Regions from separate parts of the Rothia sp. 11254D007BW genome, predicted to be linked through region 2. Evidence: predicted binding sites of a transcription regulator. Region 2 holds the regulator's gene; the other holds the start of a gene.
What was found. Region 2 encodes HspR, which represses chaperone genes until heat shock. Its sites were predicted from a motif close to AAGTTGAGTCNNNNNGACTCAACTT; they were not measured.

Region 1: clpB (ATP-dependent chaperone ClpB) is a predicted target of HspR. The motif match lies at 4,153-4,177, and genes of this name have one in related genera.

What each region holds. Positions count from the first base shown of each region.
Region 1 covers NZ_JBPWPK010000001.1:2,227,209-2,239,368, forward strand. Annotated here, with positions in the region: gene ACEE43_RS10105 (VIT1/CCC1 transporter family protein) at 1-848, opposite strand, end outside; gene ACEE43_RS10110 (Dps family protein) at 1,374-1,877, shown strand; gene ACEE43_RS10115 (HAD family hydrolase) at 1,964-2,614, opposite strand; gene ACEE43_RS10120 (hypothetical protein) at 2,774-3,259, shown strand; gene ACEE43_RS10125 (glutamine amidotransferase) at 3,283-3,999, opposite strand; gene clpB (ATP-dependent chaperone ClpB) at 4,240-6,828, shown strand; gene ACEE43_RS10135 (Sir2 family NAD-dependent protein deacetylase) at 6,988-7,929, shown strand; gene ACEE43_RS10140 (DUF3073 domain-containing protein) at 8,092-8,298, opposite strand; gene ACEE43_RS10145 (hypothetical protein) at 8,615-8,815, opposite strand; gene ACEE43_RS10150 (GtrA family protein) at 9,040-9,399, shown strand; gene ACEE43_RS10155 (glycosyltransferase family 4 protein) at 9,520-10,773, shown strand; gene ACEE43_RS10160 (glycosyltransferase family 4 protein) at 10,770-12,160, shown strand, end outside.
Region 2 covers NZ_JBPWPK010000001.1:1,468,462-1,480,621, reverse strand. Annotated here, with positions in the region: gene dnaK (molecular chaperone DnaK) at 1-1,552, shown strand, start outside; gene ACEE43_RS06620 (nucleotide exchange factor GrpE) at 1,555-2,160, shown strand; gene ACEE43_RS06615 (DnaJ C-terminal domain-containing protein) at 2,265-3,251, shown strand; gene ACEE43_RS06610 (heat shock protein transcriptional repressor HspR) at 3,254-3,679, shown strand; gene ACEE43_RS06605 (LLM class flavin-dependent oxidoreductase) at 3,869-4,957, shown strand; gene ACEE43_RS06600 (alanine/glycine:cation symporter family protein) at 5,156-6,610, shown strand; gene trmB (tRNA (guanosine(46)-N7)-methyltransferase TrmB) at 6,703-7,524, opposite strand; gene ACEE43_RS06590 (hypothetical protein) at 7,685-8,311, opposite strand; gene ACEE43_RS06585 (GMC oxidoreductase) at 8,329-9,933, opposite strand; gene ACEE43_RS06580 (alanine/glycine:cation symporter family protein) at 10,368-12,059, opposite strand.

The DNA.
Region 1 (12,160 bases), 760 kb from region 2:
GCGTCCTCAACTTCTTCGCCCTCAATATCATCGCGGAAGGAGAGTGAGGGGTCACAGTCACAGGTGAAATAGCCGAAGCGCTCCATGGCGCGGTGGCGGGCGGCCTCCTCGCTCATGCCGCGAGCCTTGTAAATCAGTTCTAGCTCGTTCTGGTTGATGTCGAGTTGGTGGGCTACGTCCAGGGTGACCTGGGTGGGGCGGGAAGCGTCCAAAAGTTCACGCTGGGAGCGCACAGAAACAAACTCACCTGCCGCCATGGAGAGGGCGCCAGCCAGTAGGCCGGCGACGCCTGAAAGAAGCACCATAGAGCTGCTGACGCCGGTCGCGCCCACGCCCATGATGAGAGCGGCATTCGACACCAGGCCGTCGTTAGCACCAAAGACGGCGGCGCGGAAGTTACCAGAGAGCTTTTCGCGGCCAGAAGTGGAGAGTGCGCGGATAATTTCTTCATGAATTGCCTCATCTGCGGCCATGGCCTCGGTGGCGTCCGGATCCTCTGCATAGGGGGAGCGGCCCTCGGCGCGCTGGGCTAGGGCGAGTACGAAGACTGAGCCGAAGTTCTTGGCAAGAAGCTCTAGAAAGCGGGCGGATACGGACGGGCGTGGCTCAGGTTGAGCGTGGTCACCCAGGAGGGTGCGCCAGTGCTCTTGGTGGCGGAGCTCGGCCTGGGCGACTTCTCTGAGGATCTCTGCTTCTTTTCCCTCGGCCCGGTCAGCCAGGGCGGCATAGATGCGGGCTTCTGAGATTTCTTCAGCCAGGTAGCGGCGCCAGCGGCGAATCTGGGCGCGACTGGGTTCAGGGTGCTGGTGGTCGGGTGAGGCGGGGGAGTGAGGAGTGGCTGCTGTCAAAATGTGACTTCCTTCGGTCAGGAGCCGAAGGCAGGTGGGCTGGATGCACTTCGGCTAAGAACGTACGTTTTTAGCCGAAAGTCTCGCTCGCCGCTTCTAAAGAAGAAACGGTGGTTTACCGGGTGCCTATCTGTGTGGACTACCAGTATGTCGATAAACCGCTTTGGCGCTATGGTGGCATGTGCCTGCGCCGCTGGGAGCTACTCCCCTTCGCTGCACACTACTTTAGCGACAGTGTGTCGCCGAGGCAAAATTTTTTTGAGTTCTGAAATTAGCGAAGGCTGGTTTTCGCTATTGCGGTGGCTACGGTGGGACGCCTGTGTTCTGGCAGGTCAGCCATGCTCAGGTAAGGCTTACATAAGGTGGGTATGAGGCATTCCAGCAGGTCAAACGAGGTTTTGCTTATTATGAATTAATCATAATAATGCTTGAAAACGCTGTTGAGAGTGCGTAGGCTAGAAGTACAGAAAGCCAGCCGGAGCTTTGAAAAATACCGGTCATCACTCTCGAAAGGAAGTCTCACTCATGAGCAAGTATGCATCATTTACCGTTCCCGGCCTCACTGAAGAATCAGGCCACCACGTAGCCGACGTTCTGCAGCTTCGCCTGCACGCCCTGAACGACCTGCACCTGGTGCTTAAGCACGCCCACTGGAATGTCGTTGGCCCCAACTTCATCGCTGTTCACGAAATGCTCGACCCCCAGGTCGACCTGGTACGTGGCTTCGTTGATGCCATTGCAGAGCGCATGGCCACCATGGGCGTAGCCCCCAATGGCCTCTCCGGCGACCTGGTCGAAAAGCGCACCTGGGCTGAATACGATGTTGACCGTGCAGACGCTCTGACTCACATCCGTGCCCTGAACGAGGTCTACAACGTTGTAGTTGAAGACCACCGTGCAGCTATTGCAAAGGTGGGCGACATCGACCCCATCACCGAGGATCTGCTGATCGGCCAGACCGCTGAACTGGAGCTCTTCCAGTGGTTCCTGCGCAGCCACCTCGAAGACGGCCAGGGTAACCTCAAGTAAGTCTCAGAGCTTTAAAACTCGAACCACGCACTAAAGGCGGGTCTATCACATGATAGGCCCGCCTTTTCTATGTGGCACTGTAGCTCTTAGCCCTCGATCAGTGCCCGAATCTTAGCAAGGGTGAGTTCTGTGTGGGCGTAGCGGGCGTGGCCCAGGTGCTCGGGCACCGCGGTCATGCCGGGAACCACCACAACCTTCATGCCCGCAGCCATAGCGCTCTGGGTGCCAGAAGCAGAGTCCTCTACGGCAACACAGTTGGCAGGGTCTACCCCTAGATTCTGAGCCGCGAGCAGGTAGGGCTCGGGGTCGGGCTTAGCGTGAGTGACCTGCTCGTCGGTGACCAGGGTTTTAAAAAGACCCTCCGGTGCCAGCTTGGCGGTGTTAGCGGCAACCTCGGTGGTTGCGTTGGTGACAATTCCTGCGGGGACGCCCGCCTCAGCCACCTGCGCCAGGAGTGCCTCAATGCCGGGCAAGAGCTCCACACGGGCGTCCTTCAAGAGCACTGACATCTTGGCCTTAAGTCGGTCGTACAGCTCGTCAGCAGAAACATCTGCACCCAGCTCCTGCATGCGGGCAAAGGTGACTGCGGCAGGTTTGCCCAGAGCCATGAGGGTATCTTGTTCGGTCCAGGTGGCTCCAAACTCGGCGGTCAGTGCGGTTTTGGCCTCTGCCCAGAGGGGCTCGGTGTCTACAAGGGTTCCGTCGTGGTCAAAGAAAATAGCTTCAAGTCTGCTCATATATACCACCCTACCCGTCCGCAGGGGGATCTTCCCGGTTAGGATAGGTGGGTGAACCAAGAGAGCCCCCATCTTACCCAGAGTCAGCTGCCCACTCACCATCACCTGCAACGACAGCCGGGCCCTGTGCGTCAGGCCCTAGCCTACTTGCTGGTACCTATGGCTTTTATCTCGGCTGCCTGGATTACAGCCGGGCGCGCCCTCTTCGGCGCTGGGGGAGAGCTTGTTCCTATTTACGCGATATCGTTCGGCCCCGCCCTGCTCATTATTCTGCTGGTGGCTGCCCTGTTTTCCTATAAAGAGATGGGGCTGCAGGGTGCCCGAAAGCGGGCGGGGCTGCCGCCTGTCACCGCCCTTGTTGCCGCTTCCACATGGGTGTTAGCCGGGTTCTTCGGCATGGTTGCTCCCGACCGGCTAGAGGGGCAGAATATTTCGGCAGCGGCAGCCCTGCTGGGTCCCGATGTTATCGGTCTTTCTGCCGCCTTTGGTAATACCAGCGGAATTCTAACCTTCTCATTCGCTATTGCCACCCTGCTGCTGGCCATCAGTGACTACCGGCGGGCGCGAGCCCTCACCCGCGGACTAGATGAGGCCACTCGCGAGCGACTTGAGCGAGAAGAGTCCATGTATGACTTTCTTGACTAGCCCCGTAGCCGTGCGATAGCGACTTACAGCTCTACTCTAGCGAGCCAGCCGGTGAGCACCTCGGTGGCAGCTGCAGTCAGCTTTTCAGCGTAAAGGGAGGCTTCGCGGCGGATTACCGCGACGTCCTGTTCTGAGGCCCTAATGTAGTCGGCGTAGGCGATGAGCCATTGCTCAATATGGCGGGGGTTCACCTCAAGATGGAACTGGAGGGCTAGCGCGTAGGGGCGACCTGCGGCGTCCTCTAGGGTAAATGCCTGGTTTTCGCACATCTGGGTGCGGGCTAGGCTGAGGGAGCCTTCGGGCAGGGTGAAAGCGTCGCCGTGCCAGTGGAGGACGGGGGTGTTGCCCAGTGGCGCGAGAACAGATTCTTTCCCGGCTTCGGTAAGTTCTACCGGGGAGTAGCCCAACTCAATGGCGCCGGTGGGGTTGACCTGAGCTCCTGCGGCTAGAGCAATCTGCTGGGCTCCCAGGCAGATGCCCAGGACGGGTTTCTGCGCGGCGATGCGCGCCTTGATGAGTTCTACTTCTTCAAAGAGGAAGGGGTAGTCCTGAGCGTCATTCACGCTGATGGGAGCGCCCAGAATAACCAGCAAATCCGCCTCGCGCACCTCGGGGGTGTTGAGGGCGTCAATGCCTGCGTCACGGTATTCGACGGTAAAACCGCGTTCGGTCAATAAATCTTCAAAGATGCCCAGATCTTCAAAGGCAACGTGGCGGACGGCGTAGGCGGTGCGGGGCATGGTTCTCCTTGGGTGAGTGACTGCTACCAGTGTAAGGGTGGGGCGGCAGGTTGAGAAAGAGGGCGGACGTCTGTGCCCGCCGTACGAGATGCTCTCTGGCGTGGGTGCGGTTTTGGGGCTGAAAAAATATTTTCTCGGGTATCTAGCGCAAGATAGTTGAGTGTAGTAGACTCAAGTTAAAGCTGAGTGGAGTACACTCAAGTATGAACGAACTACCTACGCAAAAGGTAAAGGAGAACAATGAACGCACAATTTACAACCAAGAGCCAAGAAGCGCTCTCGGCAGCCAATATGAACGCCCAAACCGCGGGCAATCCCACCCTAGACACCTCCCACCTGCTCAAGGCCCTCATGGACCAGCGAGAGGGAGTGGCAGTGGCCGTCCTTAAAACCGCAGGTCTCGACGTTGATGCCATTTCCCTGGCAGCGTCCACCGAGATTTCTAAACTTCCCAAGGTGCAGGGCGCCTCAGCTGCCCAAGCCCAGCCGAGCCGCGCCGTCCTGACCGCCATTCAAACCGCGCAAGCCAAGGCAGCCCAGTTCGGGGACACCTACATCTCCACCGAAATCCTGCTGCTGGCGCTTGCAGCGGGGGATGATGCTACCGCCCGCGCCCTACAGCAGGCCGGGGCCACCGAAAAGACCATTGAAGACACCATTCCAACCGTGAGAGGAGACCGCACCGTGACCACCCCCGACCCCGAAGGTACCTTCGGCGCCCTAGAACAGTACGGCACCGACCTGACCGCCGTTGCCCGCGAAGGCAAGCTCGACCCCGTCATTGGGCGCGATAGCGAAATCCGCCGCGTGATCCAGGTGCTCTCCCGCCGCACCAAGAACAATCCCGTGCTCATCGGTGAACCCGGCGTCGGTAAGACCGCCGTGGTTGAGGGCCTGGCCCAGCGTATGGTCTCAGGCGACGTACCCGAATCCCTGCGCGGCAAGACCCTGATCTCCCTGGACCTGGGGGCAATGGTTGCCGGTGCCAAGTACCGCGGCGAATTCGAAGAGCGCCTCAAGGCCGTGCTCGAAGACATCAAGAAGTCCGAGGGGCAGATTGTTACCTTCATCGACGAGATTCACACCGTTGTGGGAGCCGGTGCCTCTGAGGGGTCCATGGACGCCGGTAACATGCTCAAGCCCATGCTGGCCCGCGGTGAGTTGCGCCTAATCGGTGCAACCACCCTGGATGAGTACCGCGAAAACATCGAAAAGGACGCCGCCCTAGAGCGCCGCTTCCAGCAGGTCTACGTGGGTGAGCCCAGTGTTGAAGACACCATCGGTATTCTGCGCGGTCTGAAAGAGCGCTACGAGGCCCACCACAAGGTTGCCATCGCAGACTCCGCCCTGGTCGCTGCCGCCAACCTGTCCAACCGCTACATCCCCTCGCGCCAGCTGCCCGATAAGGCCATCGACCTGATCGACGAGGCAGCCTCCCGGCTGCGCATGGAAATCGACTCCGCCCCCGAAGAAATCGACGCCCTGCGTCGCGCCGTTGACCGCCTGACCATGGAAGAGCTGGCCCTGGCCAACGAAACCGACCCCGCCTCCGTCGAGCGCCTAGAAGCCCTGCGGGCAGATATGGCTGACAAGAAGGAAGAGCTGGACGCCCTCAACGCCCGCTGGGAAGCCGAAAAGGCAGGTCTCAACCGCGTTGGTGACCTCAAAACCCAGATTGACGAGCTGCGCTCCAAGGCAGAAGTTGCCCAGCGCGAAGGAAACCTTGCTGAAGCTTCCCGCATGCTCTACGGTGAGATTCCCGCCCTTGAAGCTGAACTCGCCGCAGCCCAGCAGGCTGAGACCACCGCGTCCGAAGAGTCCATGGTTTCTGAAGAAGTGACCGCCGACGATATCGCCGAGGTCATCTCTTCCTGGACGGGTATTCCCGCAGGCCGTATGCTCCAGGGTGAATCCGAGAAGCTACTGCACATGGAAGACGAACTAGGTAAGCGCCTGATCGGTCAGCGCCAGGCAGTCACCGCCGTGGCTGATGCCGTGCGCCGCTCCCGCGCCGGAATCTCAGACCCCGACCGTCCCATCGGCTCCTTCCTCTTCCTCGGCCCCACCGGCGTCGGTAAAACCGAGCTGGCTAAGGCCCTGGCCGAGTTCCAGTTCGACGACGAGCGCGCCCTGGTGCGTATCGACATGAGCGAATACGCCGAAAAGCACGCCGTCGCCCGCCTGGTCGGTGCCCCTCCCGGGTACGTCGGCTACGAAGAGGGTGGCCAGCTTACCGAAGCTGTGCGCCGCCGCCCCTACTCGGTCGTGCTGCTCGATGAGGTCGAAAAGGCCCACCCCGAGGTCTTCGACATCCTGCTCCAGGTGCTCGACGACGGACGCCTGACCGACGGTCAGGGGCGCACCGTGGACTTCCGCAATGTCATCCTGATTCTGACCTCTAACCTGGGCTCCCAGTTCCTGATTGACCAGAATCTCGACGATGAAGCCCGCAAGAGCGCGGTCATGAACACCGTGAACGCCAGCTTCAAGCCGGAGTTCCTCAACCGCCTGGATGAGGTCATCATGTTTGAGCCCCTCTCAGCCGATGACCTGGCCTCCATTGTGGGCCTGCAGATCGACTCGATGGCCCGCCGTCTGGAAGACCGCCGCCTGACCCTGGACGTCACCGACGCCGCCACCGAGTGGCTGGGACTTGCCGGCTACGACCCGGCCTACGGGGCCCGTCCGCTCCGCCGCCTCGTGCAGCGTGAAATCGGCGACCGCCTGGCCAAGGGAATCCTGGCCGGTGCCATCAAGGACGGCGACACCGTGCGCGTGGACGTCAACCCCGATGTTGCCGTTGACGGGCTGGTTGTCACCGCTGAGTAAAAACGGAGCATGACCCTATCGCTTCTCTCTTGACCCTACAGATTATCTCGGGGTCAAGAGAGAAGCGATGGGGTCTTTGTCTTTTAAACTGGAAGAGTGAACGAGTCCCAGCCCGCACCCGCCCCGCTCGATACCCGCTTTGCCGGGGCGTCCGCGTCCATCACCGCCCGCGCCGACATTGCAGCTACCCACGCAGCCGCCCTGCGCTCCATCGACCGGGTCGTTGCCGAAACAGCCCAGCCTACTGACCCGCAGGTGGCGGCGGACGGCGTCCGGCAACTCCTGCGCGACGGGCAGGTCCTGGTGCTCACCGGGGCGGGCATCTCCACCGGTTCAGGAATCCCTGACTACCGCGGTCCCGCCGGCTCCTTACGCAACCACCGGCCCATGACCTATCAGGAATTTCGCTTCGATGAGGTAGCCCGCCAGCGCTACTGGGCTCGCTCCTTTGTGGGCTGGCGGCAGATGAATCGGGCCCGCCCCAACACCGCCCACTACCTACTCGCTGACCTGGAAGCTCGCGGGCACCTGGCCGGGCTGATTACCCAGAACGTCGATGGCCTGCACACCGCCGCCGGCTCACAGAAGGTCCTGACCCTGCACGGGGACCTTTCCCGTATCGAGTGCCTAGACTGCGGGGCGGACGAGGGCCGCACCTCCCTCGATGCCCGTATCGAGGCCGCCAACCCCGGCTACCTTGAACGCCTTTCCAGTACCACCTTGCAGGTCAACCCCGACGGCGACGCCGAGATCGATACCCGCTTTATTCAAGATTTTCAGATGGTCGGCTGCCTGGCCTGCGGCTCCACCAAACTTAAACCCGCCGTGGTCTACTTCGGGGAACCCGTACCGTCTGCCCGCAAGCAGGCCGTGAAAGAACTGGGGGAGCAGGCTCGCTCCCTGCTGGTACTGGGCTCATCCCTGGCCGTGATGAGCTCCTACAAAATCGCCCTTGACTTCGCCCGCGCGGGCAAACCGATTGCCGTCATCAACCAGGGCCCGGGCCGGGCGGACGCGCGTGCCACCTACCTCTGGCGCTCCGACGTCACCGACGCCCTCTTCGCCCTCGCCCAGAACCTCCCTGCCCCGCAGTCCAGCTAGCCCCACTCACCCCTACCGACGCCGCTTACGAGCCGGGCTATAGAGGCTAGGAGCGGTGGGGAGAGGGCACGCTAAAGAGCACGCCCATACAAAAGCCCGCCACCGGCAGGCGGTGGCGGGCTAGAAAAAGAGACGGGAAGAACCCGCGTGGTGCTACGCGGGTTACTTCTCCTGATAATCGTCGGCGTACTTATCTGCGTACTCTGCGTAGTCGTCCTCGTCATCGTACTGATAACCAGACGCCTTAGGCTGAGAGCTGGTGCTCTTGCTTAGTTCGCGTTCGAGTGCAGTGTAGTCGGTATCGGGGCTGAAGTACTTCATCTCCCGAGCCTGCCGAGTTGCTTTAGCCTTCTGACGGCCGCGCCCCATGGCGAGACCCCCTCTTTATCGCTCGTATCTGGCCACCCGCGTGCGCGCAGGGGTGTACCAGAAAAACTTTCAGTCTTTTCTGTATCTAAGGGTACATGTTTTTGCGCGTCTTTGCTTGCCTGTTCGCCACCTGAGATGTAAGAAACTGCTAAAAACCACAAAAATATAGAGAACGGTCGTTTTATTTTCCTTGAATCCCTTCCTCACATAGAGAAGCTCCGCGCCACCCGACCAGAAAGAGGTGACGCGGAGCGGTAGAACAGCCGACGAAGAGATAGGGTACGAGTGCCAGCTCGCCGGCTGAGTTTATGGGGCCTTAGGGACGGCCGCCGAAGCCACCCATGCCGCCTGCGGCAGCGCCGGAGGCTGCAGTGGCGGTGCCGGTCTCTGAGCCGTTGACACTGATGCTGTAGGTTTCGCCCTCGGTGATGGAGCTACCTGCCACAACAACCTGGGAGATGGTCTTGCTTGAGGTGTATTCGGCTACGACCTGACCGCTGGTGTTAGTGACGGTCACGGCATCACTGCCCGCCGACATCCTGGCCGTGGGCAGGGAATCTGAGGCGCGGGCGTCCGCCGGGCAAAAGCCCTAGTGATGGGTGTGCGCACCATTGCTGACCCCGCAGATTCTGCCCTGGGCTTTCGAGCTGCCCGGTGACCGCTATGAGTACGAGTTCAATATGCTGCTGCGGGCCTCGCGTTGTGGGGTTGAGTTGGCCCAGGTACCCATTACCAAGGTCTATGAGCCGGGTAATCCCACCAGCCACTTCAACCCGGTACTGGACTCCCTACGGATTTACGCCCCGCCCGCAGACCCACCGCTCCCTGGGGCGTTACGCTCTGCTGGCTGTAGCGATTCTGGCTACTAATACGGCCCTACTTGAAACCCTCACCTGGGTGGGGCTACCCCTTTGGGTGGCTAAGGTACTCGTTGAGCTGGTACTCATCCCTGTGAGCTTTGCGGTGCAGCGCCGTTGGGTTTTTGCCCAGAGACATCAGGACGCCGGCACTCAGCCCGGTGCCGAGAGACTAGGGAAGGATGCTGCGGAGAGAGCTCCGGATCGCGAGCCTGCAGGGCGTACCGCTCTACCTGCGGCGTAAGAGGTCAGCAAACCCGCCACGAGGGGCAGAGTTAAGCGGTAGGAGAGGTCGCAGGGGCGAGAAAGTGTAAGGTAGTAACAGCGAACATTAGGTGTCGCTTTACACACACTTGATACCTGCATGAACATACTGCTCATTACACACTACTACCCACCTGAGATTGGAGCTCCTCAGCGCCGTTGGTCCGCCTTGGTCAAGCGCTGGCAGGCGGCTGGCCACCGGGTGACTGTGTGTTGCCCTCCTCCCCATTATCCTAATGCTGTAGCGACCGCTACGATTCGTGAAAACTTCAGGGGAACTCCACGGGTTCACCAGGGCAAGTACGGGGAAAGAATTATTCGGGTGCCCTATGTTCTGCACGGTGTTTCAGGGCTAGCGCGAACCCTGGATCAGGTGGTTGCCGCGCTCGGTACCATGGGGGTCGTGGCGGCTTTGAGGTTGCAGAAATCTCCGTTTGATGTTGTTGTTGCGACCGTTCCCGGGATTCCCACCGCGGGTGCAGGTCTAGTAGCCAAGAAGCTTTTGGGTGCCCCGCTAGTTCTTGAAATGCGGGATGCCTGGCCCGATATCGTGGCTGACCCTCAGGCTCCGGTAGGTGGTCTCGCTCCGTTGAGGCGAGCCCGGCGCGTATTTGCACGAGCTGTCACGTGGGCGCAAGGTAAGGCAGATGCCCTCGTTACTACAACTGAGAGTTTTGCTCGGGTACTACGGGGGCGGGGTATGAACAACGTGCATACCGTCAGTAACGGGGTGGTCCCGAGTCTCTTCTATAGCGCTATCGCCCCCTTGTCTGACCGACCCGGTGAACTCCGCCTCCTGTATACCGGCACACTGGGCCGTTCCCAGGGGTTGAAGGTGCTTCTAGATGCACTTGAGCTTGCGGTGAAAGAACGCCCCGACATCAGTTTTACTCTTCGCTTGGTGGGCGAAGGAGCCGAGCGTCACCACCTGATTGAGTCAGCACAAACCCGAGGCCTACCGGTAGAATTTTTGCCCCTGCAACATCGCTCGCAGGTGCGGAAACACTATGAGTGGTCCGATGTAACCCACGTATTGTTACGGCGTACTCCGGTCTTCGCCTGGACCGTGCCCTCAAAGCTCTACGAACTATTGACGGTGCCGCGTCTGGTTGTGGGTCTGCTCGAGGGTGAGGCAGAACGTATCTTGCGGGAATCTGCAGCGGGTATTCATCTTGCCCCAGAGTCGGCGCAAGAGCTTGCCGACCTTTGGGTTGAGCTGGCGGACGACCGCTCCCGCCTTCAACCTAACGATAGCGGGCGGCAGTTCGTGCTGGAGCACTTTAACTACGACCATCTGGCGCAGAAATACCTCACCGTCTTAGAAGCAGTCATCAGCAGAGAGCGCAGCCGATGAAGGCCCTGCGTATCTTCAGAAACGCCACTCTTGCCGCGACGGTTGTTATAGGGCTGATACGTACAGACCCTGCCGCCTTCCTGACCCAGGTAGGGCAGCGCATGCCCGTGGCAGTCCGTACCCACCTGGCTCCTGCTCTTGAACGGATATCGCCTGCTCCGGACGCCGCCCGCACGCTATGGTCTGCAGGGCAGGTCACCGAGGCCCTGGCTTCTGCCCGCAAAAAGGGCAAAGGTCGTTTAGCCCAAAAACTTGAAGCGGAAGCGGCACTGCTGGGTCCGGGGCTAGTACTGAGACTTCCCGCCTATACCCCCACTACTTTCGCGGCCGCCGACGGCCAACCGGGGGAGGGGGCACCGGCGTCCGCCCCCGAAGCCCACAAGCCGCGCGTGCTGCACCTGCTCACCAACTCGCTACCGGCAACCCAGTCAGGCTACACCCTGCGCACCCACCGTCTACTCAGCGCCCTGGCGCAGCGGGGGGTGCATCTGGCGGCACATACCCGCATCGGCTATCCGGTAATGGTGGGCAGCCTGACCGCAGCAGACACAGCACAGGTAGGCCCAGTGATTTATCGCCGCTACCTGCCCTGGGCTCTTGCCTCTACCGCCACGGGGCGTCTAGAGCAGTGGGCGAGCCAGCTTGCGCGTACCTATGACAGCCAGCCGCCCCACATCATCCATACCACCACCCACTTCCACAATGCGCTGGTGGCGCAGGCGCTCGCGGAGCGATGGGGAATCCCCTGGGTCTATGAGGTGCGCGGGGTTCTGGAAGAAACCTGGCTGTCGAAACAGCCAGAGCACCTGCGCGCATCTGCTGCACGGAGCGAGCGGTTTCTACTGACGCGGGCACGCGAAACTCAGATGATGAAGGCAGCGAGCCAAGTACTGACCCTGTCGGAGACTATGAAGAAGAGCCTGATAGAGCGCGGTGTAGCCGAAGGCCGAGTTACTGTGGTGCCCAATAGCGTGGATTCTTCGCTCTTGGAGCAGCACCTTAGCCCCCGCGAGGCACGAGCCCAGCTGGGGCTACCCGAAGGCGGGTTCTGGGTCGGGTCGGTGAGTTCGCTGGTGCCCTATGAGGGGTTCGATACCCTTCTAAAGGCTCTTGTGCACTTGCGTGACCAGGGGCTGGACGCCCGCCTGCTTCTGGTAGGGGACGGAACCGATAGGGTTCGCCTTGAGAAGCTGGCTCAGTCCCTGGAGATAGCTGACAGTACGGTTTTTCTGGGGCGGATTGCGCCCGATCTAACGCCCCTTGCCCACCAGTCTCTCGATGTCTTTGTTGTCCCCCGCACTAACGACGAGGTCTGTCGTACCGTCACCCCCCTCAAACCTATTGAGGCGATGGCGCTAGGGCGCCCTGTGGTGGTAAGTGACTTACC
Region 2 (12,160 bases):
CAAGGGTGACGCTGAAGCCTATCTGAACGACAAGGTTACCGACGCCGTCATCACCGTTCCCGCCTACTTCAACGACGCCGAGCGTCAGGCCACCAAGGAAGCCGGCGAAATTGCGGGCCTCAACGTCCTGCGTATCGTCAACGAGCCCACCGCAGCAGCCCTGGCCTACGGCCTCGACAAGGGTAACGAAGACGAACTGATCCTGGTCTTCGACCTCGGTGGCGGCACCTTCGACGTCTCCCTGCTCGAAGTTGGCAAGGACGAAGACGGCTTCTCCACCATCCAGGTCCGCGCAACCTCCGGCGATAACCGCCTGGGCGGCGACGACTGGGACCAGCGCATCGTCGACTTCCTGCTGGAGCAGGTCAAGTCCAAGACCGGCGCTGACCTCTCCAAGGACAAGATCGCCCTGCAGCGTCTGCGTGAAGCAGCAGAACAGGCCAAGAAGGAACTGTCGTCTGCAACCTCCACCAACATCTCCCTGCAGTACCTGTCCGTCACCCCCGAGGGCCCCATCCACCTGGATGAAAAGCTGACCCGCGCCAAGTTCCAGGACATGACCGCAGACCTGATCGAGCGCACCAAGAAGCCCTTCAACGACGTAATCGCTGAAGCCGGCGTCAAGGTTTCAGACATCGCCCACATCGTGCTGGTTGGTGGCTCCACCCGTATGCCCGCCGTCACCGAGGTCGTCAAGGAACTCTCCGGTGGTCGCGAGCCCAACAAGGGCGTCAACCCCGACGAGGTTGTTGCTATGGGTGCAGCCCTGCAGGCAGGCGTGCTGAAGGGTGAGCGCAAGGATGTCCTGCTCATCGACGTCACCCCCCTCTCCCTTGGTATCGAAACCAAGGGCGGCGTGATGACCAAGCTGATCGAGCGCAACACCGCAATCCCCACCAAGCGTTCCGAAACCTTCACCACCGCTGAAGACAACCAGCCCTCAGTATCGATTCAGGTCTTCCAGGGCGAGCGTGAGTTCACCCGCGACAACAAGAACCTGGGCACCTTTGAGCTGACCGGCATTGCACCCGCACCCCGCGGCGTCCCCCAGATCGAAGTTACCTTCGACATCGATGCCAACGGCATCGTGCACGTCTCCGCTAAGGACAAGGGCACCGGCACCGAGCAGTCCATGACCATCACCGGCGGCACCTCCCTCTCCAAGGAAGACATCGACCGCATGGTCAAGGACGCCGAGGCTCACGCCGAGCAGGACAAGGCCCGCCGCGAGGCAGCCGAGACCCGCAACGCTGCTGAGAACACCGCCTACTCCATCGAGAAGCTCATCAAGGACAACGGTGAGAAGCTGCCCGAGGACGTCAAGACCGAGGTTCAGGCCGACGTTGACGCCCTGAAGGCTGCCCTTGAAGGTGAAGACGATGACGCCGTCAAGGCCGCTTTCGAGAAGCTGCAGGCATCTCAGACCAAGCTGGGTGAGGCTCTCTACGCCCAGGCTCAGGCAGATGCTGCAGCCGGTGAAGGCGCCAAGGCTGAAGACGACGACGTTGTTGACGCCGAAGTAATCGATGAAGAAGACGAGAAGAAGAACTAATCATGGCTGAGAACACCAACGAGCCCGTCGACAACCAGCCCGAGGGTACCGACCCTCTGGAGGAAGCCTTCGCCGCCCCGGCTGCTGAAGGCCACCCCGAGCCCGAAGGTGTAGCTGCTGACGCTGCGGCAGGTGAGGAATCTGCCGCAGCCGAGGCCGGCGATAGCGCAGAGGCAACCGATAGCGCTGATGCGGCCCTGGCCGCCGAGCGTCTTGAGGATCTGCGCCGCCTTCAGGCCGAGTTCACCAACTACAAGAACCGCACCGCCAAGGAAAAGGACCAGCTGCGCGATTTTGTTATCGCCGACCTGGTTGCCGCCCTGCTGCCCGTCATCGACGATATCGATGCCGCCCGCAAGCACGGCGACCTTGAAGAAGGCCCCTTCGCCGCGATTGCCAATAAGCTCGAAGAAACCCTGACCAAGCAGGGCCTTGAGCGATTCGGCGAGGTCGGCGAACCCTTCAACCCCCAGGTGCACGAGGCTGTACTGCAGCAGCCCACCAGCGAGGTTGAGCCTGACTCAGTCTCCATGGTCCTGCGCAATGGTTACAAGGTGAAGGATCGCGTGGTCCGCACCGCCCAGGTAGCCGTAGCGGTAGCAGAATAAGGGACGCGGGCGGGCACCCGGCCTGATACGTCAGGCTAGGTGCCCGCCCCTTCTATCACCATCACCCCTAAAAGAGACACGATCTACCTCGGAAGGAGAGGCATATGGCGAGCGAAAACTGGCTCCATCAAGATTTTTATAAGGTACTAGGCGTAGCCGAGGATTCCTCCGAGGCAGATATCAAGAAGGCCTACCGCAAGCTGGCCCGCAAGTACCACCCCGACCAGAACCCCGGCGACGAGGCTGCTGAGAAGAAGTTCAAGGAGGTCTCAGAGGCCTACGATGTGCTCTCAGACCCCAAGCAGAAGGAAGAGTACGACCAGATCCGTAAGTACGGTGCAGCCGGCTTCGGCGGGGCGGGCGGCGGCTTCCCGGGCGGGTTCCCCGGTGGTGCTGGTGGCTTCCCCGGCGGTGGCGCTGGCGGCATCAACATTGAAGACCTGCTCGGAGGCATGTTCGGTGGCGGTGGCTTTGGCAGGGCCGGACGCTCCGCCGGCGGTTTCCCTGACGGCGCGGGTGGCTTCCCCGGCGGTGGCTTCTCAGCCCCCAGGGGCGAGGACGCCACCACCAGCGCCCGCATCACCATTCAGCAGGCCTACGACGGTGCTGAGGTCTCGGTGTTCCGCCCCGGTGGCTCCCAGACCCAGGTGCGCCTGCCGCGTGGCGTCAAGGACGGCCAGAAAATCCGTGCCCGAGGCAAGGGGCACCCCGGCGCCGGTGGGGCAGGGGACCTGATCGTCACCGTCCGCGTAGATTCTCACCCCGTTTTTGACCGCGAGGGCGATAACCTGCTCGTGCGTGTACCCGTCACCCTGGAAGAGGCCGTTAGGGGCGGCGTCATTGAAGCCCCCACCCTCGACGGTGGGAGCGTCAAACTCCGCCTGGCTGCCGGTTCACCGGCCGGGCGTAAACTTCGCGCTAAGGGCCGCGGCTTCGTGACCAAGAAGGGCACCGGCGATATGCTGGTCATCCCTGAGGTGCAGCTGCCCACCAACCTCACACCCGAAGCTGAGGCAGCTCTCGACGCCTTCTTCGCGGTTGCGCCCCAGGCCAACCCCCGTGAGGACCTGCTGAGGAAAGCTGGTGACTAAGAATGGCTCTCGAATCTGACCGCCCGGTCTTCGTTATCTCTGTAGCTGCCGAACTGGCCGGTATGCACCCGCAGACCCTGCGCCAGTACGACCGGCTAGGGCTGGTGCAGCCCCAGCGTGCACCGGGGCGGGCCCGCCGCTACTCCGAGCGCGACGTGCAGAAACTCCAGGAGATTCAGGAACTTTCCCAGTCCGGTGTCTCCCTCGAGGGTATTAAGCGCATTATGCAGCTCGAGAACCAGGTGGAGGCCCAGAGGGCCCGCATGCGCGAGCTGCAAGCTGAAAATGAGGCCCTGCGCAATCGTCTGCAGGACGGCTCCCGCGTGTTCGCTGCCGGAACCTCAGGTGGGGCTGTGCACCTGGCCCGGGGCAAGCGTCCGGCGGCCCGCCAGACCTCCCAGGCTGTGGTGCTCTACCGGCCGCGCTAAACCCGACCCCTAGACCCTGACTGTAACGATGGTTGCCATCTGCGCGAAAGAGATTCGCGCTGATGGCAACTATCGCTACATTCAAGACATGGCTAACCACAGCGCCACAAAAAACTTTCGGAATAAAGTAATGTAGGCTGGTGTTGAACCTCCTGTAAACGATCAACACAGCACCGAAAGGTAAACGAAATGACCAGCATCAGCACCGCCCCCGACCTGCGCCCCAGCCTGCCCAGCGTTGATAACACCGCCTTTCAGATGGGGCTAGACACCTTCGGCGACACCACCGCCGACCTGGCAGGCAACCGCCTGCACCACGCTCAGGTGATTCGCAACGTCCTAGAGCAGGGCCAGCTCGCTGACCGCGTAGGCGTCGACTTCTTCGGCATAGGTGAGCACCACCGTCCTGACTATGCCGTCAGCGCCCCCGACACCATCCTGGCGGGGCTAGCCACCACCACCGACCGCATCCACCTGGGCTCGGCCGTCACCGTCCTCTCCTCCGACGACCCCATCCGCGTCTACCAGCGCTTCGCCACTATCAACGCCCTCAGCAACGGCCGCGCCGAAGCTGTACTGGGCCGTGGCTCCTTCACCGAGTCCTTCCCCCTCTTCGGCTACAAGCTTGAAGACTACAACTCCCTCTTTTCCGAGAAGTTCGACCTCTTCACCAAAATCATCACCCAGGAGCCCCTCAACTGGAACCCCGGCAATCGTGAACCCCTGGAGAACCAGGAGATTTACCCCAAGACCGAGGGAATCCTCAAGCACTGGTTGGCTGTTGGTGGCAGCCCGGAATCTGTTGCCCGCGCGGCCCAGTACAAAACCCCGCTCATGCTCGCTATCATTGGCGGACCGGCTGAGCGCTTCAAGCCCTACACCGACCTCTACCGCCGAGCCAACGAGCAGCTGGGCAACGGAACCCTGCCCATTGCTGTGCACTCACCCGGCCACATCGCCGATACCGACGAAGAAGCTCGCAAGCAGCTACGCGAGCACTGGATTGCCAACCGTAATAAAATTGGCGCTGAGCGCGGCTGGGGCCCGGCGGGGGAGCGCGAATTTGAGCACGAAATTGAACACGGCGCCCTATATGTAGGTTCGCCCGAAACCGTCGCGCAAAAAATTGCCGATACCGCTCAGAAGCTGGGAATCAACCGCTTTGATCTTAAGTTCTCCAACGGAGCTCTGGCTCACGAGCACTCCATGAGTTCTATTGAGCTCTACGGCACCAAGGTGATGCCGCGTGTGCGTGAACTGCTGGCCGAGGCGCAGTAAGGACGCCGCCAGTAAGGTGTAGAGAATACCGGCTAGTCAGCAGGTACACAGGGTAAGACGATATAGGTCTTCCTGTTCTTGACTCGCTATAGTTGAATGGCGCCCCACCGCAGTGCACACGCCTGCGGCGGGGCGTCCTTATTCATCACGCAGCTGCGGCGCTCCCTCGCCCGCAGCGACCTGTATCAAGGACACCACATGACCTTTCAAGACGTCTTGAGCGCTATAAGCTCCCTCATCTGGGGACCTTTTGTGCTCATACCGCTGCTTCTTGGCACCGGTATCTACCTGACGGTGCGGCTGGGCTTTATCCAGCTCACCAAACTACTCGTCGCTAACCGTCTAGCCTTCTTCGAACGCAAGGACGACGGTGCTACCGGCGGCGACATCTCCCAGTTCCAGTCCCTCACCACCGCCCTCGCCGCGACGGTGGGCACCGGTAATATCGTCGGCGTTGCCACCGCGATTTCTATCGGTGGCCCCGGCGCCCTCTTCTGGATGTGGGTCACCGCTATTTTCGGTATGGCCTCCAAGTACTCCGAGGCCTTCCTGGGCGTGCGCTACCGCACCACAGATGCCAAGGGGGAAGTCTCCGGCGGTCCCCAGTACTACCTCCAGCGCGGTATCAAAGGCCCCCTGGGTAAATTCCTAGCCCTCTTCTTCGCAGTAGCCGCCGTGCTGGCGTCCTTCGGCATCGGCAATACCGCCCAGGGCAACTCCATCGCCCACAACCTTGAAGACACCTTCCACCTGCCCGCAGCCCTCACCGGCATCGTGCTAGCCCTTATCACCCTTTTCGTGCTGATGGGCGGTATCAAATCTATCGGGCGGGTGACCAGCGCCTTTGTGCCGGTTATGATCCTCTTCTATGTGGGCGGGGCCCTCTATATTCTGGGTGTGCACGCCGCTGACCTGCCCGAGGCCTTCGGCCAGATTTTTGCGGACGCCTTCACCGGCTCATCAGCGGTCGGCGGCTTTGTGGGTTCCACCCTCATGTACGCCGTACAGTACGGCGTGGCCCGAGGTATTTTCTCCAACGAATCCGGCATGGGCTCTGCCGCTATCGCCGCATCAGCTGCTCAAACCACCCACCCGGTGCGCCAGGGCATGGTATCGATGACCCAGACCTTTATCGACACCATCATCGTGGTCTCCTGCACCGGCCTGGTATTGGTTGTTACCGGTATCTGGCACGCCAGTGACCCTGCAACCGGCGAGCAAATGTCTGCTTCCGTGATGACCAGCCAGGCCTTCGCGTCGGTGATTGGGCCCGCCGGCAGCTGGATCGTGACCATCGGCCTGGTGCTCTTTGCCTACTCCACCATTCTGGGCTGGGCCTACTACGGCGAACGCAGCATCGAAAGGCTCTTTGGTCGCCGGGGCGTCACCCCCTACCGTCTTTTCTTTGCAGTCATTGTCTACTTCGGCTGCACCATGGAACTGACCGTAGCCTGGACCTTCTCAGACATCGCCAACGGACTCATGGCCATCCCCAACCTGATTGGCCTGCTCCTTATGTCGGGACTGATCGCTCGAGAAACCAAGTACTACCTGGCCAACGATCCCAAGCTCACCGCCTCCAAAACAGAGATTGATGCCTTTATGCAGGGGCACCCCGGAGCGGTTGATTCCTACGAGAAAACCGGTCAATAAGAAGACCCTCACCGCATAAAAACAGGCGGGTACCCGCAGCCACACATGTGTGATAGCGGGTATCCGCCTATTGTATCTACCTAGCGTAAGTTCTAGCGACGAATATAGGTTAGGTCGTGGGCGCGACGTCCGGCCTCGCCAGCCTTGCGTTCGAAGCTGGTGACGACGCGTCCCTCCCAACGAGGCGCCCAGCCGCCGACGGGGTCGTCCTCGCTGGTATTCTCCCCGGCGTGGGCATTGGTGAAATCGGGGTGGGCATCGAGTACCTCGCGCATGACCAGGGCGTATTCCTCCCAGTCGGTAGCCAAACGCCAGGTACCGCCGGGCTTGAGTACCCGGGCTACCTTATCTGCAAAGGCGGGGGAAACCAGACGACGCTTGTGGTGGCGGGCCTTGTGCCAGGGGTCGGGGAAGAAGACCCATAGCTCATCCACCGAGGATTCTTCGAGCAGGTTATCCAGCAGCTCGGGTGCATTAGCCTGGGCAACACGCACGTTCTCAACTCCGGCCTGGCCCATTTTCAGCAGTAGGTCAGCGATGCCGGGGGTGTAGACCTCAACAGCCAGGAAGTTGGCCTCTGGTACCTGGGTCGCGCGGTTGACGATGGCTTCGCCCAGACCTGAGCCGATTTCAACGACCAGGGGCGCGTCAACGCGTCCGTAGAGGGCCTGCTGATCAAAGACCGCACCCTCAGCAACCGAGGTATCGCCGATGTTGCGGGGCAGGTCAAGGACGTGGGTGGGGGCGTAGGTATCCCAGGCCTTCTGACGGCGGGCGGTCAGGCGGTCACCGCGGCGGACGAACGAGTAGGGTTGGCGGTGGAATTTTTCGGGGACGGGGGCGGTCAGGTCTTCACCTGCCGCTGCACGCTCGGCCTTAGCGGCCAGGTCCTGCTTTTGCTTGTTGGTTTCCATAACTCTCCTTACGAGGTTGAAACAGATAAACCGGCGCGCACGGAAACGCAAAGTGCCGCCGGTAGGGGAAAGAAAGACTTCCCCAAGTATATCGTCACAGATAGACACCGGGGCAGGCTGAAAACAGCCTGCCCCGGTGGAGGGTCCCTGACGGTTCTACTTAGTAGATAACGCGGCCCTGGGTGACGCCCATGTGCTCAAAGTTATCGTCTGAATCGCCGTCCATCTCATCGATGACAGTAACTGCTACGAACAGCTCGTACTGGACGTTCCAGAAAGGGAAATTCACGTAATAGCGCAGGGGAATCTCTACGGACTCACCGGGCTGTAGGACGCCGGAGTAGGTCCAGGTAAAGGAGGGGGAACCCCAGCCTGCCTGTCCAGCGTACGCGAAGGTGACGAGCGGATCACTTGAGTTAACGTAGGTGCCGGCCCGGTTTGAACCGGTAGCGTCTGTAGCAACATCGTTCATGTCGGTCAGTAGGGTGCCGCTGGGGTTCACTGCGGGCACCGTACCAACGTTGGTGATGGTCATGGTGTTGGGGAAAGACGCGTAGGCAGCAACGTTGGTTCTTGTGGTCGGACCACGATAGATGGGGCTATCGTAGACCGGCTGAAAAGTTGACCAGTCCACAGTGGGATCAGAGAGCAGAATTGCTAGATCGGTGCGGGGGATCTCTTCGAAGCTCGCTGCGTAAGCGGGGATAGCACTGGTAGCCAGGACGGCGGGGGCCGCCCAGGCACCAGCCTTCAGTACGGTGCGGCGTTTGGGAGTGTGCGCAGTCATTGTGTGTGCTTTCTTGTTTAGGCGAAACGGCCTGCTGCAAGCAGACGGTCCATGTTTCGTTCTGCGATAGCAGTAATGGTTACGAAGGGGTTAACACCAATTTTGCCAGGGATGAGGGAGCCGTCCATAACAAAGAGACCGGGAACACCCTTAACTTCACCGTTGAGGTCGGTGGTTTCACCGATGACGGCACCGCCGAGGGGATGGTAGGTGAAGTAGTCAGCGAAGGTCTTGCCGTCCTTGAAGAGACCCTTGTTGTAGCTGGTTCCTGAGTTAGCGGCGTTCATCTTATCCATGAAGGCCCTAGCTGCTGCAACGCCGGGGGCTGCCTTGGCGGAGTCCCAATCCAGTTCCATAGAGCCGGTTGAGTTGTTCCAGGTGAACTTGCCCTTGTTGGGGTTGTTGGTGATAGCCAGGTAGAGGCCGATACGCATATCGATACCTGCGGGAAAGGGGGCCAGCTCAGCGAAGACCGAGTTGGTGGAGTTATCCCAGTTTGAGACACCCATGGCAGGGATGCCGGACTGGTAGCCACCGGTCGCAGCGTTCATATTACGGGCAACCATGATGTTGCCGTTGGGGCCCCAGTTGGTACCGAGGGTGGCGGGCAGGTTCTTGATGGTGCCGAAGTTCTTGGCCTGCAGGAGCAGACGGTTGGTGCCCACGGAACCGGCAGCCATGATAACGCGGTCGTAGACCTTCTTGGTGTTGCTGACCAGGTTGCCCTTGAAGTCGATGGTCTTCAGGTCCAGGGAGAAGGTGCCGTCGGCCTGCTGGGTAATGGAGGTTACCTCGGTCATGGTGGTCAGGTTGACCTTGCCGGTTGCGAAAGCAGTGGCGAGGATGGTCTTGGGCAGGGACTTCTTGCCGTAGTCGTTACCGAAGATAACCTGGCCGCCGAGAGCTGACTTGGGAACGCGGGCGAAGTTTTCCTGGCGCATGTAGTTCCAGTCGTACACGTTGGGTACGAGCTGGTGCTTGAAGCCGGCCTTGGCTGCCTGGGAGGCTGAGAGGCGTGAGAACTGGTACCACTTGGAGGTACCTACGATGTCGGAGGGTGGTACGTTGACACCAAGGTTTGAGTTGGCACGGGGGAAGTAGGTTGCGTACATTTCCGCAGCGTCGAGCTGGGGGAGGACCTGCTGGAAGTAGGACCGGATGGGGGTAACGGCCATACCACCGTTGGCGAGGGAGCCACCGCCGACGCCCTTGCCCACGTAGACCTTCATGTTAGCGAAGCGCTCAACGCCGAGTACGCCGGCTGCACGGCCGATGGAGCGGTTAACGAAGTCCATGCCTGCGATGCTTGAGAGAGGCATGTCGGTTCGGTCTTCAAACCACATGGAGCGTTCGGTGGGGGAGGTCATCTGGTCAAACTTGTAGCCGTTTGACTTGGCTGCCATCTTTTCCCAGTCTGCACCCATCTCAATCATGTCGACGGTGTAGCCCTTTTCGGTCAGGGCGCGGGCGGCTACAGCGCCGCCGTAGCCGGAGCCGATGATAGCGATGCGCTTCTGGCCGTTGGCGTGGGCGTTGGTGGTAGCTGCTGCGGTCAGAGCGGACGCGGCGGATGCAGCTGCGGTCAGCTTTAGGGCTGAGCGACGGTTTGGGGTAAATGACATGGGTGTGTCCTCTTCTATATACAGGTGCGAAACCGAGTGAGTGGTGCTCGTAAGCCTTGGGGGAGACCGCGAGAGCTTTGTGGGCTATTTCGTGAGTATCCTGCGGGATATGTTCAGAATGCGAAAAGTTCTGTCCCCACTTTAGCGGTATTTTGGGTGCGCTTATGTCGCAGTCTGTGGGGTGGGTGGTGCCTTGTGGGCTCTACTGTGCTGAAAAACCGGATTGTGCTTCTGGGGGTGCGGTTGGTTTGTCTCTGTGGAGTGCTGTATTTAGGGTGAGACGGGCCCGTTTGTTCCGGTCTGGAACGGAATAACACTTGATGAATCAAGGAAAATTTAAAAAAGCTATGTTCAGCGTGGAATTTGCCCGATGCATTTTTTAAAAACCAACTGTACTACTTTATGGGCTAAATATGTGTGATAGATACGAAAAACTATTTTGTGCTCTCGGTCGAGTCGTCGATAGCGCGTGGGTCGGTGGGGGAGCCGAAGGTAGGCTTTGCCTGCTGGATGATGGGTAAGGAGCCTGTCTGTAGGGGGATACTTCCTGTGTTGACCTCTTCGAGGGTGATGTCGTAGAGCTGGGGCTGGTTGGTCTGGCTGGCCTCGTCAGCAAGCATTTTTTCGGTCACCACTTTGAGGCTGGTGGTATCGGGGTGTTCTAGAACCGGGTTCTTCTGGGAGAGGTCAACTTCGTGGTCGATTTGGGCGTCCAAGCCGCCAAGGTGGCCGTACATGAAGCTGTCGATGTTGTCGACCGTTGCTTCAAAGTTGGGGTCGTGAGTCAGGTACTTCTTTGTTTCGCGGGCTACGAGGCCGGATAGAAGAAGCAGGCCGATGAGGTTGGGGATGGCCATGAGACCGTTCATAATATCGGAGAAAGTGAAGACCAGGGTGAGTGGAGCAATCGCTCCTAGCCCGCAGACCAGGGCAAAAATCATCCGATAGCTCACGATAGCTTTAGCGCCACCGCCGAGTGACTCTAGGGCGCGTTCACCGTAGTAAGACCAGCCGAGCACTGTGGAGTAGCCCAGGAGTACCAGGCAGAAGGTAACGATGTAACCGCCCCAGTCGCCGGGAAGACCGGTAGCAAAGGCAACTGATGTCGAGGTGGCTGGGTCATCACCTTGCCAAGCGCCGGTGGTTAGCAGAATGAAGCCCGTCATTGAGATCACCACGATGGTGTCGACGAAGGTCTGAGTCATGGAAGCTAGGCCCTGGCGCACAGGGTGGGAGGTGGTGGCTACGGCCGCTGGAATGGCCGCGGTGCCCATGCCAGATTCGTTGGAGAACAGGGACCGTTGGGCGCCGACCTGTAAGGCAAAAATCATTCCGGCACCGACAGCTCCTCCGAGGGCGCCTTCGCCGGTAAAAGCACCCCGCAGAATCATGATGAAAACCTCTGGAAGCATATGGGCGTTGATGGCCACAATGTAGGCCCCAAAACCCAGGTAGAGCAGAATCATGAGGGGTACACATAAGGCGGTTACCTTTGAAACCGTTTTAATGCCACCGAGCAGGGCTGCCGCGGTTCCTAGAGCAAGGACGCCCGCAGTGAGGTAGGGAGGGATGTTGAAGGAGTGCTCTAGGTTGGCTGAGATGGCGTTTGCCTGGGTCATGTTGCCGATGCCGAAGCAGGCGAAGACGCAGCAGACGGCAAACATGGTGGCAAGGAATTTGCCGAAGCGGTTGGGGATCCCGCGCTGGAGGTAGGCTTGCGGGCCGCCGGTGAGTTCGCCCATCTTGTCTCGATGGCGAAAGCGGACACCCAGAAAGCATTCGGTATATTTTGAAGCCATACCGAAAATGGCGGTAATCCACATCCAGAAAAGAGCACCAGGGCCGCCGATGCTGAGGGAAAGCGCAACACCAACAATGTTGCCGGTGCCTACGGTAGCGCCGAGGGAGGTGCTCATGGCCTGGAAGGAGGATATTTCTCCTTTGGCTCCCTCCTGACGGGAGCGCCGTCCGAACTGCAGGCTCATGGCCTTGGTGAAGAGTCTCAGTTGAATGAGGCCTAGCCTGACGGTGAGGAAGATGCCGGTGCCAATGAGGAGGGGAAGGAGTAGAAAAGGTCCCCAGATGAAGCTGCTGGCTGTGTCGAGTGCTTCTTGTAGGGCGCCCACTCTTCTAACCCCTTCTTTCTCTGTGGTCTAGCTCTCGTTAACCTATCATGCGCGTGGCTAGATTCTGGTTGATAGGTGCAATATGACGGCACCCAGCAGGA